Regions from separate parts of the Anaerospora sp. genome, predicted to be linked through region 1. Evidence: riboswitches for the same ligand, from Rfam matches in the RefSeq annotation. Region 1 holds a riboswitch; the other holds the start of a gene.
The links. Region 1 has a riboswitch for cobalamin ahead of RTR76_RS14535 (sirohydrochlorin cobaltochelatase). Riboswitches for the same ligand answer to the same signal wherever they lie in the genome.
Positions count from the first base shown of each region.

Region 1 (7,685 bases):
TCATGGGCCCAGGAGAAGAAGCATTGGAAAAAATGTTGATGCTGCGTCAAAAAAGTAAGGATAAAGGTGAATTTTTAAAAGCTTTTCACACAGAAATTAGTGTATCTAAGTTAATAAAAACGGGGACCTATAGCACAGTGTGTTGCCTAACTAAGAATGTATTTGCGACCCCCAAATACCGAAACGAAGATTTGCAGGGTAAAATCTTTTTCCATACACTAGTTGACGGCTTTGGCTGCTCTTGGAACAAATGCAACTTTTGCTCTCATACCAGACAAAATAGTACGTATCAATCGCGCCCTATCGAAGAAATTGTCGACGAAATTGAAGAAATGGCCCGGCAAGGTATTTCCTTCTTTCGTTTTAGCAGCTCCGAAACTCCCGTTGAACATGGTAAAAAAATTGCTGAGGAAATACTGAAACGAAACTTGAATATTAATTTTTCTATGTTTTCCAGAGCTGCAAAAGTGACACCCGCATTATACGACGCATATTACATAATGATTAAAGCAGGGTTGAGAGCGGTATTTATGGGGGGAGAAACAGGGCATGACCTTATTAACGAAAAGGTGATGAATAAGGGCGTCCGGAGTAAGGATATTGTGGATACCATTAATTGCATTAAGCTGGCATCCTCTGCGGCTAAGAATAACTGCCGTGTAGGCTTATCTTTGATTTATCCCTGCCCGGTGGTAGAAGGGGTTACACTGGAAGAAGTATTCCGGGAAGATATGCGCATTATTCAAGAATCTAATCCTGATACGGTCATTGTTAACCCTCCCGGTATGTTTCCTGAGACCGAGTGGATGGAAAACGCAGCTAAGTATGGATTTAAGGCTGAAGAAAACTTTGTTGTTAATTTTATGAAATATGAGTACTCAATCTATAAGCCTGTCGAACTATGGGAGGAGTTAGGTTACTCTTTGCAAGAAATGAGTGGGGCTGAGCTTTTAAAAGAAACAGGTCGGTTAAAACAAGAAATTGTGAAGCTCGGTATTCCTACCGACATCTCAGATGAATATCTTATGATGACTGAGGCAATCGGCTACAACACCAGATTAGATCTGTTGCAGTTTAAAAGTAAATCACTGCAGGATATTATGTCAGGAAGTACAACTTACATGGAGCAAATTATCGAAAAAATCAATCAGAAGAGCAGGCAGATGGCTCAGCAAACAAAAATTAAATAACGAATTAGCTCCAGGGGATCAGCTATGCAGTAGCTGATCCCCTTATTAAATAGGTTGTCCGACGAAATAACGCTGAAGTTCTATTGCTGTTTATTGTTAAATGGCGTATTATTTATCAAAGAAACATTCCTATTTTGGTTGCCCGATCTTATTCTACAGGCAGTGACCGGGATAATTATCACATGAGGTGACGACTTGAAAAAGAAGATACTTTATTTTCTATTGCTGTGTATCGCAGGTTTTCTTATAGCAGGCAGTTATTTTTACAATGCCCCCGATGATGTATCAGCGGGTATTCCAGTATTGAATTATCATCAGGTTGAAGATAACGCTAATAATCCGTTAGCGCTGAGCGTTAAAAATTTTGACAGGCAGATGGCATATTTAGCTGATAAAGGATATACGGCAATAACGGCAGACCAATTGTTTGCCTACCTTTACCAGAAGGGGAGCCTGCCGCCAAAGCCTGTGTTGATCACCTTTGATGATGGTTATGCCGATAATTATACAAATGCTTACCCCATCATGAAAAAATACGGTTTTACTGCAATTATATTTTTAATTACGGATGTTGTTGGACACGACTCGTGGTATATGAACTGGGATCAGGTGAAGGAAATGCGGCAGTCTGGTTTTCAGTTTGGCTCACATACGCTTAGTCATGTGCCGCTTGCTGAAGTTTCGCCGGAAGAAGCGAAGCATCAGCTTGTAAAATCCAAGGAAGGCATTGAGTGGCGGCTGGGTGATCCGGTGCATTATCTGGCGTATCCCGGAGGCTCTTACAATCAACAAGTAAAAGACGCTGTTACGGCAGCTGGATACAAGGCAGCATTTACTGTCGATTTTGGTAGAGTAAATCATAATAGTGATCCTCTAGAATTAGAGCGGGTTCCTATTTTAAAATCCCGTGGAACCTTTGTGGATTTTTATTTACGCTTAAACTTCACTAAAATGATTGAACTTGCTAAAGAGCTTAAGAACTCTATAAGAAATAAATAGGAAATTGTTGTATGCCATAAAATGCCGGAATTTGTAAAGCAATGGTATAGTTTGCAATAAGTTTATTGACATTACTGAAATCGGTGAGTATAATGAAAACTAATTGAACATCGTTGAAGTAGGTGCCCTTTGGGGCTTAATAGGGAAGACCGGTGTGATGCCGGCGCGGTCCCGCCACTGTAATGGGGAGCAAACCCAAGTTATACCACTGGGACATTTGTCTTGGGAAGGTTTGGGTAAGCAATGAGCCAGAGTCAGGAGAACTGCCTATTTGACAATCACCGTTTACACCCACGAGCGATGGGAAGGGGATTAATGTGCAAACAGCTTTTGCTATGCATATCTAACCTCCCAGTAATTGGGAGGTTTTCTTGTTGATTGGGGTGCATTCGACGCAGGTTTATTTGGATGTTCATGGGTGAAATCTGGACAAACATACGTGGTAAAGGAGTGCGGTCAGATGCGTAATTGGATGAAAGCCTGTTTAGGTGTAATGATGGTCGGAAGTCTAGCAGTAACCGGATTATTCGGCGCTTCCCGTGTAGAAGCTGCAAGTGCAGCAGGAGACACTAAAAAAGCAATTGTAGTTGTTAGTTTTGGTACGACTTTCCCTGACTCCCGCAAAGCAAATATTGAGAGTGTGGAAAACAAAATCCAGAAGAACTTTCCTGACTACGAAGTGCGCCGTGCATTTACTTCCAAAATTGTAGTAAAACGGATCGGCGAAAATGAAAAGATCCAAATAGACAGCCTTGAACAAGCTTTGGACAAGCTGCAAAAAGAAGGTTTCAAAGAAGTAGTAATTCAAACTACTCATTTAACTCCTGGTGAAGAATATGACAAAAAAGTTATTGCTGTTGTATCCAAATACAGCAAAGCTTTTGATAGACTCGTTGTAGGACGTCCTGTGCTGTTCTTCAACGGTGAAAATGGCAAGCCTGATGACTTTGCTATTGCTACTGACGCATTGAGACATCAATTGCCTGTGCTGCAGATGCCTGATCGCGTAGTTGTCTTTATGGGACATGGATCGCCTCATCAACATAATCCTGCATATGCAGCTCTGCAAGACCGCTTTAAAGCTGCAGGTTTGAATGTTTTGGTTGGTGTTGTTGAAGAAACAGATCATCCAAACCTGGAAGATGTTCAAAAGGCATTGGAAGAAAGCAACTATAAAGAAATTACATTAATGCCCTTGATGCTGGTTGCCGGTGATCATGCGAATAATGATATGGCCGGTGATGAAGATGACTCCTGGAAAAGTACCTTCATTAAAGATGGCTTCAAGGTAAAGACATACATTCATGGCTTAGGGGAAAATCCTTTGTTCCAAGATATTTATGTACAGCATGTACGGGATGCGATTTACGGATTATAATCCGTCCTGTTCTAGTAAAACCAATATTGCACTTTCCCAACAGTCTCAGGCTCCGAAGGGGGCTTGAGACTGTTTATGTGCTTTTGGGAGAATCGCTGAAAATAGAAAAATAAAACACATTTGGCTAACGGAGGTAATTATGTCTGGAATATTTTATGGTGTAGGTGTTGGACCCGGCGATCCCGAACTTTTAACAGTCAAAGCAATTAATGTAATTCGCGAGGCAGATATTATTATTGCGCCTAAAACAGAGAAAAAGGAAGATAGCGTTGCTCTGGAAATTGCGAAGCCCTTTTTAAAAGAGAACGTAGAGATTGTAAAATTAGTTTTTCCGATGGTTTCTCATGATGAGACGCTTGCCACAGCCTGGGAAAATAACAAAAATACGATTAGCGAGCTGCTCGCTGCCGGTAAAAAGGTTGTATTCCTCACGCTAGGTGATCCCATGTTTTACAGCACTTATATTTATGTTTTCCGATTACTGGAAAACTGCGGTTACCCGATTGAAACGATTCCGGGAGTTACTGCTTTTTGTGCAATTGCGAGCAAATTGGGCTATCCAATTGTTGAAGGAAACGATATTTTGAGTATTATTCCGGCGACGATTGATGAAGCCAAATTGGAAAAGGCCCTAGAGATGGCTGATAATGCCGTCATCATGAAGGTCTATAAAAACTCCGGCGAAGTGATAGAAAAACTTCAGCATCATGGATTAGCTGAAAATGCGGTAATGATTAGCCGCTGCGGACTTGAAGATGAGCAAGTTATACATAATTTGCAGGATATTGGTGACCAAAAGATTAATTATTTATCTACGATTTTAACGCGCAGGAACAAAGTTTAGACAAAGGGAGGTGCTACAGCCTTGAAATTAAGTATGGGTTTCAGGATGATAGCAACCTTGATACTGCTTACCTTTTTGGTCGCAGGCTGCGGCGGACAGCCAAATCAGAGCTCGCCGGGGAAAAGTGGGCAACCGGCTTATCTGACTATAAAAGATGATATGGGACGCACGGTCTCTTTGGCTAAAAAGCCGGAGAGAGTGGTAGTATTGTCACCTTCCTTTCTCGAACTGCTATATGCCGTAGACGGGAAGGCAGTTGGCCGCCCTACCTCAACTGCTAAGGTTGGTATTGAGGCAGAGAAGCTGCAAGCTGTTCCTGAAGTAGGATTTGTGTACAATGTTAATGTTGAGAAGGTAGTTTCCCTGCAGCCTGATCTTGTTATTGCGATGCAGGGGCTCCATGAAAAGCTGATTCCTATCTTGGAGAGTAGCAACATTCCCGTTGTTATTCTAAAATATAAAACGTATGATGATGTATTTGAGAAGATTGCTTTAATGGGCGAGATTGCAGGCACAAAAGACAAAGCGCAGACGTTAACACAAAGTATGCAGAGCAAACTGCAGGATGTCAGCAAAAAACTGCCTGATAAGACTACGAAGATTGCAATTCTCCACGCGACAGCGAAAAGTGTTACCTTAGAGCTGGAAAATAGTATCGCCGGCAATACTGCTAAGTTCCTGCGCTTGAAGAATATTGCCGCCGGCAGCAGACCGATAGACGATGGTGCCGATAATGCGCCATACAGTCTGGAAAAGCTGGTAGAAAATGATCCGGATATGATCTTTGTCGTTACGATGGGTGATGCTGCCAAAATTGAAAAGACAATGCGCGATGATGTAGAAAGCAATCCTGCCTGGGCAACTCTCCGGGCAGTGCGTGATAAGAAATTGGTATTTCTACCGTCTGAGCTTTTTTTATTAAATCCTGGACTGAGAACTCCGGAGGCGGCAGCGTATATGGCTAAATTGGTATATCCAGAGATCTATGCCCATGATTAGTAACGTAAAAAAGCTAGTGAATCGATCGGCTGACAGCCGGGAGAGAATAATTTGGCGTATGCTGGTTCTGTTTGTCTTTGCCCTTATTGCACTTAGCGGAATGGTCATTGGCCTCATGAAAGGTGCTGTAAATGTTCCTGCTTCGACCATTGTTCAAGCGATTGTGACAGGCGGGGCTGGTGTACAGGAACAAATTATCTGGAATATTCGCCTGCCGCGTATCCTGGTAGGCGCTTTGGTGGGCTTGAATCTTGCTTTATCGGGTGCTATTTTGCAAGCGGTTATGAAAAACCCGCTTGCTGATCCGCATATTATCGGCATTTCATCGGGAGCGGGCCTGGCAGGAATTATTGTGCTTGTGCTGTTTCCTGCTATGGAGTTCCTGCTTACGCCGGTCGCTTTTGTGGGAGCAATGGCGGCGGCGGCACTTATTTATCTGCTGGCATGGAAGGGGGGCATCCGCCCTATCCGCATCGTGCTGGCGGGGGTTGCCGTATCGGCGTTCTTAGGCTCCGGAATTTCTGCTTTGATGGTGCTGTACAGTGACCGCATTCACGGGGCTTTAATGTGGATGGTAGGCGGCTTGACCGCTCGGAGTTGGCCCCATGTATACATCATTTTGCCTTATTCCATCAGTGCTAGTTTGTTTGCCTTTTGGGGTGCAAAGCGACTTAACGTTTTAAGCCTGGGGGATGAAGTCGCCCGCGGACTAGGCCTAAAAGTTGAATTTACCAGACTGCTGATGACAGCGGTGGCAGCCTTGCTTGCGGCCAGTGCCGTCAGTGTAGTCGGGTTATTGGGCTTTGTCGGTCTCGTTGTGCCTCATGCGGCTCGCTTACTTGTCGGAGCGGATTACCGCTTTTTACTGCCTGCATCGGCCTTGCTGGGAATCGGCGTAGTAACGCTTAGCGATACGCTGGCAAGAACGTTGTTTTCGCCACTGGAAATACCGGTTGGTATTTTAATGGCTTTTATAGGAGCTCCCTTTTTTCTATTTCTATTAAGGAGGGAATCCTAAATGGCGATACTGGAAGCAAAAAATGTTTCGGTTAGCTTTGGCGATAAGCCGATCCTTAAGGATCTCAGCCTGTCCATCACCCAAGGCCAGATCGTATCGATATTAGGCCCGAATGGATCGGGGAAAAGTACTTTTCTTAAAGCTTTGTCACGAAACATAAAGCTCAAAAGCGGCTCAATTGCATTAGATGGCAGAGATATTCAAAGCTTTGGCACGAAAGAAATGGCCTGTCATCTGGCGACTTTGCATCAGGCATCACGGGCGCCAGGTGATTTGACTGTTCAAGATTTGGTGGAGTATGGACGGTTTCCTTACCAGCAATGGTGGAAAGGAAATGAAAAAGAGGACCGGCTGGTTGTCGAATGGGCGATAGAGCAAACACGGCTGGTAGATTTGGCTGGAAGACGGGTAAACACATTGTCCGGTGGCGAGCAGCAGCGAGCCTGGATTGCTATGGCCTTAGCCCAGAAACCCAGGATATTACTGCTGGATGAGCCCACGACTTATCTTGATTTATGCCATCAGCTGGAAATAATGGAGTTAATTACGCAGTTAAATAAAGAGCAGGGTATTAGTATTGTGATGGTGCTGCATGATATGAATCATGCAGCCCGTTACTCCGATATGGTAGCTGTCTTTTGCCAGGGAAGTTTGTATGCTAGTGGCACGCCTGTTGATACGATAACTCCCACGATGCTCAGGGAGGTATTTGGCGTGGAAGCGGATATTTGGCTGGATAATCAGGGGCGTCCCGTGTGTTTGGCTCAGAGCCTGACAGCGCCAATGAATGTCTGCAGTCAATAAAGTGAGGAAAAGCCATGATTGAAATAGCGGGATTGGTTAAAAAATTTGGGGACAGAACGGCTGTTGATAAACTGGATTTATCTATACCCCAAGGAGAATTGTTCGGATTATTAGGTCCCAATGGTGCCGGTAAGACAACAACTATCCGGGTTCTCACCATGCTGGCCCAACCGACAGAAGGGCGCATTACAATCGGTGGTTTGCAGTTTCCGGGTGATGAACAGCAGATCAAGACCATTATCGGTGTTGTTCCGCAGCATATTAATCTGGATATTGAATTGACGGCATGGGAGAACCTGGAGCTTCATGGACGGCTGCATGGCATTCCGACAGATGAGCGGCATAAGCGAATTGAAGAATTGCTTGAGTTCGTAGAGCTGAAAGACCGGTGTCAGGATATGGTACAGACATTTTCCGGTGGGATGAAGCGCAGGTTAATGATTGCGCGGGCCT
Region 1 covers NZ_DALZUO010000019.1:21,466-29,150, reverse strand. The annotation lists gene RTR76_RS14545 (B12-binding domain-containing radical SAM protein) at 1-1,190, shown strand, start outside; gene RTR76_RS14540 (polysaccharide deacetylase family protein) at 1,386-2,189, shown strand; cobalamin riboswitch at 2,293-2,475, shown strand; gene RTR76_RS14535 (sirohydrochlorin cobaltochelatase) at 2,650-3,567, shown strand; gene cobI (precorrin-2 C(20)-methyltransferase) at 3,707-4,411, shown strand; gene RTR76_RS14525 (ABC transporter substrate-binding protein) at 4,433-5,410, shown strand; gene RTR76_RS14520 (FecCD family ABC transporter permease) at 5,469-6,428, shown strand; gene RTR76_RS14515 (ABC transporter ATP-binding protein) at 6,429-7,232, shown strand; gene RTR76_RS14510 (ABC transporter ATP-binding protein) at 7,247-7,685, shown strand, end outside.

Region 2 (7,685 bases), on a different contig from region 1:
GCGAAATAGTCTGAGAACCATAAAGCGATCATACTCCAGTACGTTATCTTCATTTTTTAAGGCATGAAGAGGCAGATGAAAAGCGGTATGGGCACTGTTGGTAATTAAGGAGCGTAGGCTGGAGGTCTTACTCAATACCTCATCGGCATCCAGTGATAAAACCCATTCGCAGGTAGTGAGAGATAGTGCAAAATTGCGGGCGGCAGCAAAGTCATCGCGCCATTGATAGGAATATACCTGTTGTGTATACTGTCTTGCAATAGATACGGTATCATCTGTTGAGCCTGTATCGACGATAATAATTTCATCGACAGCATCCTTGGCGCTGTTTAGGCAGGCGGACAGATGATCGCCCTCATTTCGGACAATCATAACTAAGGCAAGCCGCTCGGTCATTTGCTTTTTTCCTCCCCTAGCAGCTCGTTAAATATTGGCATATTTGGGTACCTCAGAGCGGCCTCAGTCAAGAGATCCTGACGCATAGCCTGATAAAGTCTTATTAGTTTTACGTAATATTGCGGTTGCCGAGGTTCGATAGACAATGTGCGCCGGTAACAAAGACATGCTTCTTCGGGGCGGTTTTGCTTTGTTAATATTTCCGCCATCTGGTACCAGGCTCCGGCGCTTTCTGCATTTCCTTCCAGCGCTATTTCCGTAAATGTAAGTGAAATATCAAACTCCTGGTAATGACTAAAAATCCGGGCAAAATCCAAGGCGTGTTCCTGTTGGCAGTGTTTATCCAGACGGGCGAGCAGACTTTCCGCCAGCGGTACATTTTTAAGATCCAGTGACCGCAGCACGATGTCTTTGATAAGTGCAATTCCTTCAGTCTGCAGGATTGCTGGAGCATTAGAGATTCGCTTATAAAGAGAATCCTTCAACATAGTGACTACTGCACCAGTATCGGGCGATAGGCCCATTGATAAGAATTCTTCACAGAGTGCACGTACTTTTGTGCGATTATTTTCAAACCAGAAGCATAGTATTTTATTCAGCATTGCCAGAGGGAAATGGGGCTGACCGGGAGGGATTGTATCAAGAATACGAATTGCTTCGATAGTTCTTTTTTGTTGTATCAGGCATATTGCTTTTAATATAGAAGTATAGTCATCTAAAGAGGACGGTTCGATTTTTTCCAAATACTCATAGGCCATACTATAGGCACCTTCGGTGAAGTAAATGGTGCCGATCAATCGCTGGGCTTCCGGTGTACAGAAGTCGCAAAGCTTTTCCATCGTTTCCCTGGTATATTCAGGGTTGCTGCGGGGGTCTAAGATGCGAACAATTGCATATAGGGCAATTGTGAATTCAGCATTATCCTGGATACTAAGCAGGTAAAACCGTAAGGCTTCCTCTTCATTACCAAATGCTTCTGCTAAGAGTCCCACCTGATAATAAGCCCGAAAGCCACGGCTGCCGCTAAAGGGTGCATAATAGGCTGGCTGCTCCGGCATAGCCAGCGCCTGGTGAAACCATTGGTAAGCAGCAGCATAATTTTGTTGTTCGAGTTGAATCAAGCCGCCATAGTAATAGAGATCGGCATAATCGGGAAAAAATTGCAGACCCAGAGTTATTGCCTCTAGCGCCCAGTCATATTTTTGCGCACTATAGTGAGCCAGAGCGATATAACGCAGTAATTTGGGATAGTATACGGTCTTAGGATCGGTGTTATTAGCTGCTTTTGTCAGTTCTTCAGCAGCTTCTGTGAAGCGGTCAGCACGGTACAGTTCTATACCATAATGGTAGCGCAGCATATGATTATCCGGGTTGCTATCCAATTCTTTCTTTATAATAGTCAGATTGCGGACTTTTTTGTTTTTTTCCAGTATCTGCTGGTTTAAATAACCGTAATGCCGAAGAACAATGCCTTCTGCTATTTGAAAGCGGGCTTGGCCGTTTTTTTCGAGGATTACATCGACTATTTGTTCGTGAATCGCTCCCCGAAAGCGATAATCCGGTTTGTTGCGAAACAGGCGGAATACTAAATCCGGTGAGCTTTCTATGCTGCCCTCGGAGCCAATCAAATTGATAATTTTTATAAAGAAGCCTTCCTCTTCGCCTGCAATAACTTGGCGGAGGATTTGTCCGCTTTCCGGTTCCAGTGCCTCGTCGGCATCCAAAAACAGAATCCAATCGCCGGAGGCTGCCTCTAGGGAGGCATTGCGGGCTGCACTAAAATCATCTTGCCATAAAAAGGGAATGACAACTGCTCCATTGTCTTCAGCAACTTTAATCGTCAAATCGGTTGAACCAGTGTCGACTATGATAATTTCGTCTACGAACCCTTTTATGCTAGCTAAACAACGGGTTAAATTTATTTCTTCATTTTTCACAATCATGCACAAACTAATCTTTTTACTCACTTTTCATACCCCATATTGTTTTACTATCAATATATGCACAGGGTATTTTCGTTGTTCAAGGAAAATGGCATTGACATAAAAACTTCCTTCCAGACAGTCACCATAAATAAGCAAAAACATAATCTATAAAGACGGTAGAAATTCTACTGTATCGTTTGGAGGAAGGGAGACTGTTTGATCTATGCCTAACTTTAAAATTATCCAGGACGTAGCAGATCAGGCGCGAGTAAAAATCTTTGGTTCTCAAAATATAGCAATCAATACAGATGGAGCCGGTAATTTAGCAATTACACCCCCTGTTTCCGGTCTGCTGGTCACTGTTGCTGACACCGGTCTTAGCGTGACTGGGCCTATTAATGGACTGATTGTTACCGCCCCTGCGTCGGGCTTAAGTGTGACAGGACCATTGAATGGTTTGATTGTCACCGCTCCCGCGTCGGGCCTGAGTATAACTGGCCCGGTGAACGGACTGATTGTTACCGCCCCTGCATCGGGATTAAGTGTCACAGGACCAGTAAATGGCTTAATTGTAACTGCCCCCGCATCGGGATTAAGCGTAACACCGCCTGTTGACGGCTTTGCCATAACGGCACCTGCTAATGGCTTACTGGTGACTGCCCCTGAATCGGGCTTAAGTGTAACCGGTCCTGCAAATGGACTGATCGTCACCGCCCCTGCATCGGGCTTAAGTGTCACAGGACCAGTAAACGGTTTAATTGTAACTGCCCCCGCGTCGGGATTAAGCGTAACACCGCCTGTCGACGGCTTTGCCATAACAGCGCCTGCTAATGGCTTGCTGGTAACTGCCCCTGAATCGGGCTTAAGTGTAACCGGTCCTGCGAATGGACTGATCGTTACCGCTCCCGCGTCAGGCTTAAGTGTCACAGGACCAGTGAATGGCTTAATTGTAACTGCTCCCGCGTCGGGATTAAGCGTAACACCGCCTGTCGACGGCTTTGCCATAACAGCGCCTGCTAATGGCTTGCTGGTAACTGCCCCTGCATCAGGCTTAAGTGTAACCGGTCCTGCGAATGGACTGATCGTTACCGCGCCTGCATCGGGCTTGAGTGTAACAGGACCTGCAAACGGTCTGGTTGTAACTGCTCCTGCAGCAGGATTAAGTGTAACACCGCCTACTGGTGGCTTGCTGATTACCAGTGCAGGTCTGTCTGTAGTTTCTGCATTGGCTACAACTGATGTAACCGAAGCGAAGACTGGTATTGTGGATATAGCCGGCTCACCATCTAATCCATATGTCGTACTTGGTGTAGCCCAGTATTCGTTTGGTTTGGTTAATCAGTCAACATCAGAACCTAATGCTCAGGCTGCGGCTAAGCTGCAGGTAAGTCCAGATGCGATAAACTGGTTCGATAACAGCTCTGTGGTTACTTTGAGCCCGGGAAGTGCAGATTGTCTAGTAGCATCAGTATTCTTAAAATATGCCCGGGTATATTATTCTGCTGTCAATGCAGCTAGTTCAGTTGATCTCACGATATTCTTCCAGGGTCAAACCTCATAATAGAATCTGTAAGGCATTTTGTCTCCAACCTTTTGTTGGAGACAAAATACATAAGTAAGGAGGGAATCGTTGGATGGGGGTGAAGACGGTTAAGCCGCCTATTCGCGCCGCTACAGCAACCACCAGCAAACAGGGGCGGCAGCTTTGTGACAAGTATACATTGCTTGTTGGCAAGGAAAGGGAAGTTTTTCAATCATTACTTGCTTTTGATACTGCTTCGCTGCCTTTGATGCAGGCAATCGTCAATGGGACGCTTACACTTTATTTATATGAAAATCTTTTTCCTAATCGGAAGAAAGCGATTGCTGTCCATCGGATACTTTCTCCGTGGAAGGAAAATAGGGTTCGCTTACAGGACCTTATCATTGATCCTGTTCCTGTTTGCCTGTCAGTTATTCAAGGCAATAATAAATTTATTGATTTTGACATTACTCCGTTAGTTCAAGAATGGCATAGTGGTACAGCAGCAAACTTAGGAATTCTTTTGAAACCAGCTGACAACAGTTATAGCAAGCAATCTGGCATTAGCGGATTTTGCAGCAGAAATTGCTGTAATTCCCTTTGCTGGCCAGCTTTACATATATCATTTATTGACTACAGTCCTGCTCAGAATTGCAATCCCACACTTGAGTTCGATTGCAGGGTGAGCACAGGTAGTGTGGTCCAAACAGCGTGTACTTTGAATGTATTGCAATACATGTACACTTACTTTGTTATTAATACAGGGAAAAGCGGTGCCTTAATCGCACTGCAAATCAGTCCTGACGGGATAAACTGGATTACCGAAGGCGAACTGAACTCCATAAGGCCAGGAGAAACAAAGCCGCTTATTCCTAATAGCATAGCTAAATATGCCCGTCTAGTTTTCCAGTCTGATGAATCAGGCCAGAGCGCTAGTCTTGCTATATGTGTGCGAGGTTATTTAGCATAGCCTACTGTTCGTACATAGCCGATTTTCGTAAAGGAGTTGCTGCATCGGATAAGATGGCAGGACAAGCAGATGTGCGTTGACGGCAGGAATATGTCCTGCTATAATGACATCAATTGGATAAAAGCGGTTGAGGTGCCGCCAACGTTTGTTGGGGGAGAATAGGGAAGTCTGAGCGGGATAACAACATCTTGCATAGGCGCGGGCCCACCACTGTACCGGTGAGATCTTGCAATGCCACTCGTAAAAGGGGAAGGCGCAAATCGTCGATGATTCGGGAGCCAGGAGACCTGCCTTGATACCGTGCTAACATCCTTCATGGAAAAGAAGGCTTTTTTGGAGTTACCAAAGAGGCCTTTTATTTTTTCCCAAATTTGCAAATTCAGTAATTCAGGATAATGGAGGTCAGTTATGAGTTTATTGCAAGAAACGCTACAGAAAATTGTGCTGCCTGATGCAGTGACGATGGAGAAGGTGCAAAGCCGTCTGGACAGCCTGATTAAACCGCAAGGCAGCCTTGGACGCTTGGAAAGCATGGTTAAACAATATGCAGGTATTGTCGGACAGGTGCACCCCGAACTGCCACGTACTTGTATGGTAATTACTTGTGCCGATCATGGCGTTGCCAGACAGGGCATTAGTGCCTATCCGATAGAGACAACACTGGGGATGACTGCGAACTATCTTGTCGCCAAAGGGGCCAGTGCCAATGCATTTGCTAATTATTGCGGTGCTGATATGGTGGTTGCAGATATGGGAGTCGCGGGTGACTTATCCCATGTTCCCGGCCTTTTGCAGCGTAAAATAGCATATGGGACCGAGGATTTTACACAAGGGCCGGCCATGACACGTGAGCAGGCGATACAGGCGATTGAAACAGGAATTGAAATTGTTAATGACCGGGTAAAGCTGGGGTACAATAGTTTCAGCTTAGGCGAAATGGGAATCGGCAATACGACTGCCAGCGCCGCTATCGTATCTGCTTTCACTGGATTCACTCCGGAGCAAGTTACCGGGCGGGGAACAGGAATATCCGATCAACGAATGATCGTAAAAATCAATGCTGTGCGCCGTGGATTAGAAGTTAATAAGCCAGACAGGCAGGATGGTATTGATGTACTGGCTAAAGTAGGCGGCTTTGAAATTGGCGCATTAGCTGGAGTTGTGCTGGGCGCAGCGGCTAATAAATGTGCAGTTATTATTGATGGGTTGAATACTACTGCCGCTGCACTGATCGCCAATGCGATTCATCCTATCTGTAAAGATTATATGTTTGCCTCTCATTTATCCGGTGAGCCTGCTCATATTCTGGCATTGCGCTTTTTGAATCTTGAGGCGTGTGTGGACATGGGTGTCCGCTTGGGAGAGGCAATTGGGGCCTCGGTAGTAGTGGATATGCTGACGATTTCAGTCAAAATGGTCAATAATATGAAGACTTTTGAAAATGCAGGGGTCTCCAGACAATTATAGGGTGGGAAATATTCGCAGGAGGATAGAAGATGATTGAAGAAAGCATCTCTTTAATACAGCCGTTAGATCGAATAGCCATGGAAAAGTGCCAGCTGAGGCTGGATAACTTAACAAAACCTTTAAATAGTTTACATTCTTTTGAACACTTGGCTCTTCAAATGGCAGGCATTACCGGTCTTCCCCGGCCGCAAAATATCAAGAAGAGTATCATTTTGATGGCGGCTGATCACGGAGTAGCAGTAGAAGGGGTAAGTGCTTATCCGCAGCAGGTAACAGTGCAGATGGTAAAAAATTATATAGACGGTGGGGCTGCTGTAACAATATTTGCAGAGCATGTTGGCGCCCAGCTTGCGCTAGTTGATATCGGTGTGGCGAATGAGCTGCCGCCTGTACTTGAGCTGCATCATGAAAAGATCGCCTTGGGGACAGGGAATATTGCCGTTGGCCCGGCGATGACTCTGGAACAGGCACGCAAGGCAATTGAAGTGGGGATCAAGATAGCCCGCCAGGAAATTGCGAAAGGTTCGCGCGTTTTAGGACTGGGAGAAATGGGAATCGCCAATACTACTGCCGCCACAGCAATTATCGCCTGCTATAGCAGTTTGCCTGTTGCTGAGCTATGCGGTCGAGGTACGGGAATTTCCAATGAAATTTTTAACAAAAAAATTCAGGTGATTGAAACCGCTTTAGCCGTTAATCAGCCTGACAGTAATGATCCCATTGCAGTTTTGAGCAAAGTTGGCGGGTTGGAAATTGCCGGATTGGTTGGCGTTATCCTGGCCGCTGCTTCAGGCGGGGCCGCAGTTATAGTAGATGGATTGATTACGACGGCAGCAGCACTTATTGCGGTTAAAATTGCACCAAATGTCAAAGACTATCTCATAGGATCACATATTTCCACTGAGCCTGCTCATAAAGTTGCACTGGATATGATTGGAGTTGCTGCCCACCTGCATTTGGATATGCGGCTGGGAGAAGGAACAGGAGCCGCCTTGGGAATGTCGCTGGTTAATGCAGCTTTGCATGTCATTAATGACATGAAGACATTTGGCGAGGCCGAAGTTGAGGTAGCGCAAGATGGTCCCGGTGCACTGAAGCAAACAAAGAATGTGAAAGATTAAATAAAAAATATTACGATTTTAGAAATTAATTTTCACATTAAGCAGGTAGGTTGGAAAAAATACAGAATATTATATTCTGAAATTGCATGTTCTCTGCGTTTGTGGAGGGACATGCAGTAAAATTGCCAACAAAGACAACAGGAGGGATTTCCAAATGAAACGGTGGCCATTATTTATTATGCTGCTGTCGCTAACCCTGCTATTTACCGGCTGTGGAGGTAAAAAACAGGAAGCACAGCAGGACGGACAAAAATTTGCTGGCAAAACAATTCGTTTTGTCGCAA
Region 2 covers NZ_DALZUO010000008.1:25,948-33,632, reverse strand. The annotation lists gene RTR76_RS08690 (glycosyltransferase) at 1-396, opposite strand, end outside; gene RTR76_RS08685 (glycosyltransferase) at 393-2,363, opposite strand; gene RTR76_RS08680 (DUF6385 domain-containing protein) at 2,545-3,882, shown strand; gene RTR76_RS08675 (DUF6385 domain-containing protein) at 3,956-4,813, shown strand; cobalamin riboswitch at 4,927-5,123, shown strand; gene cobT (nicotinate-nucleotide--dimethylbenzimidazole phosphoribosyltransferase) at 5,222-6,280, shown strand; gene cobT (nicotinate-nucleotide--dimethylbenzimidazole phosphoribosyltransferase) at 6,310-7,401, shown strand; gene RTR76_RS08660 (extracellular solute-binding protein) at 7,556-7,685, shown strand, end outside.
Region 2: it holds a riboswitch for cobalamin, as region 1 does, so the genes downstream of both, cobT (nicotinate-nucleotide--dimethylbenzimidazole phosphoribosyltransferase) here and RTR76_RS14535 (sirohydrochlorin cobaltochelatase) in region 1, are expected to answer to the same signal.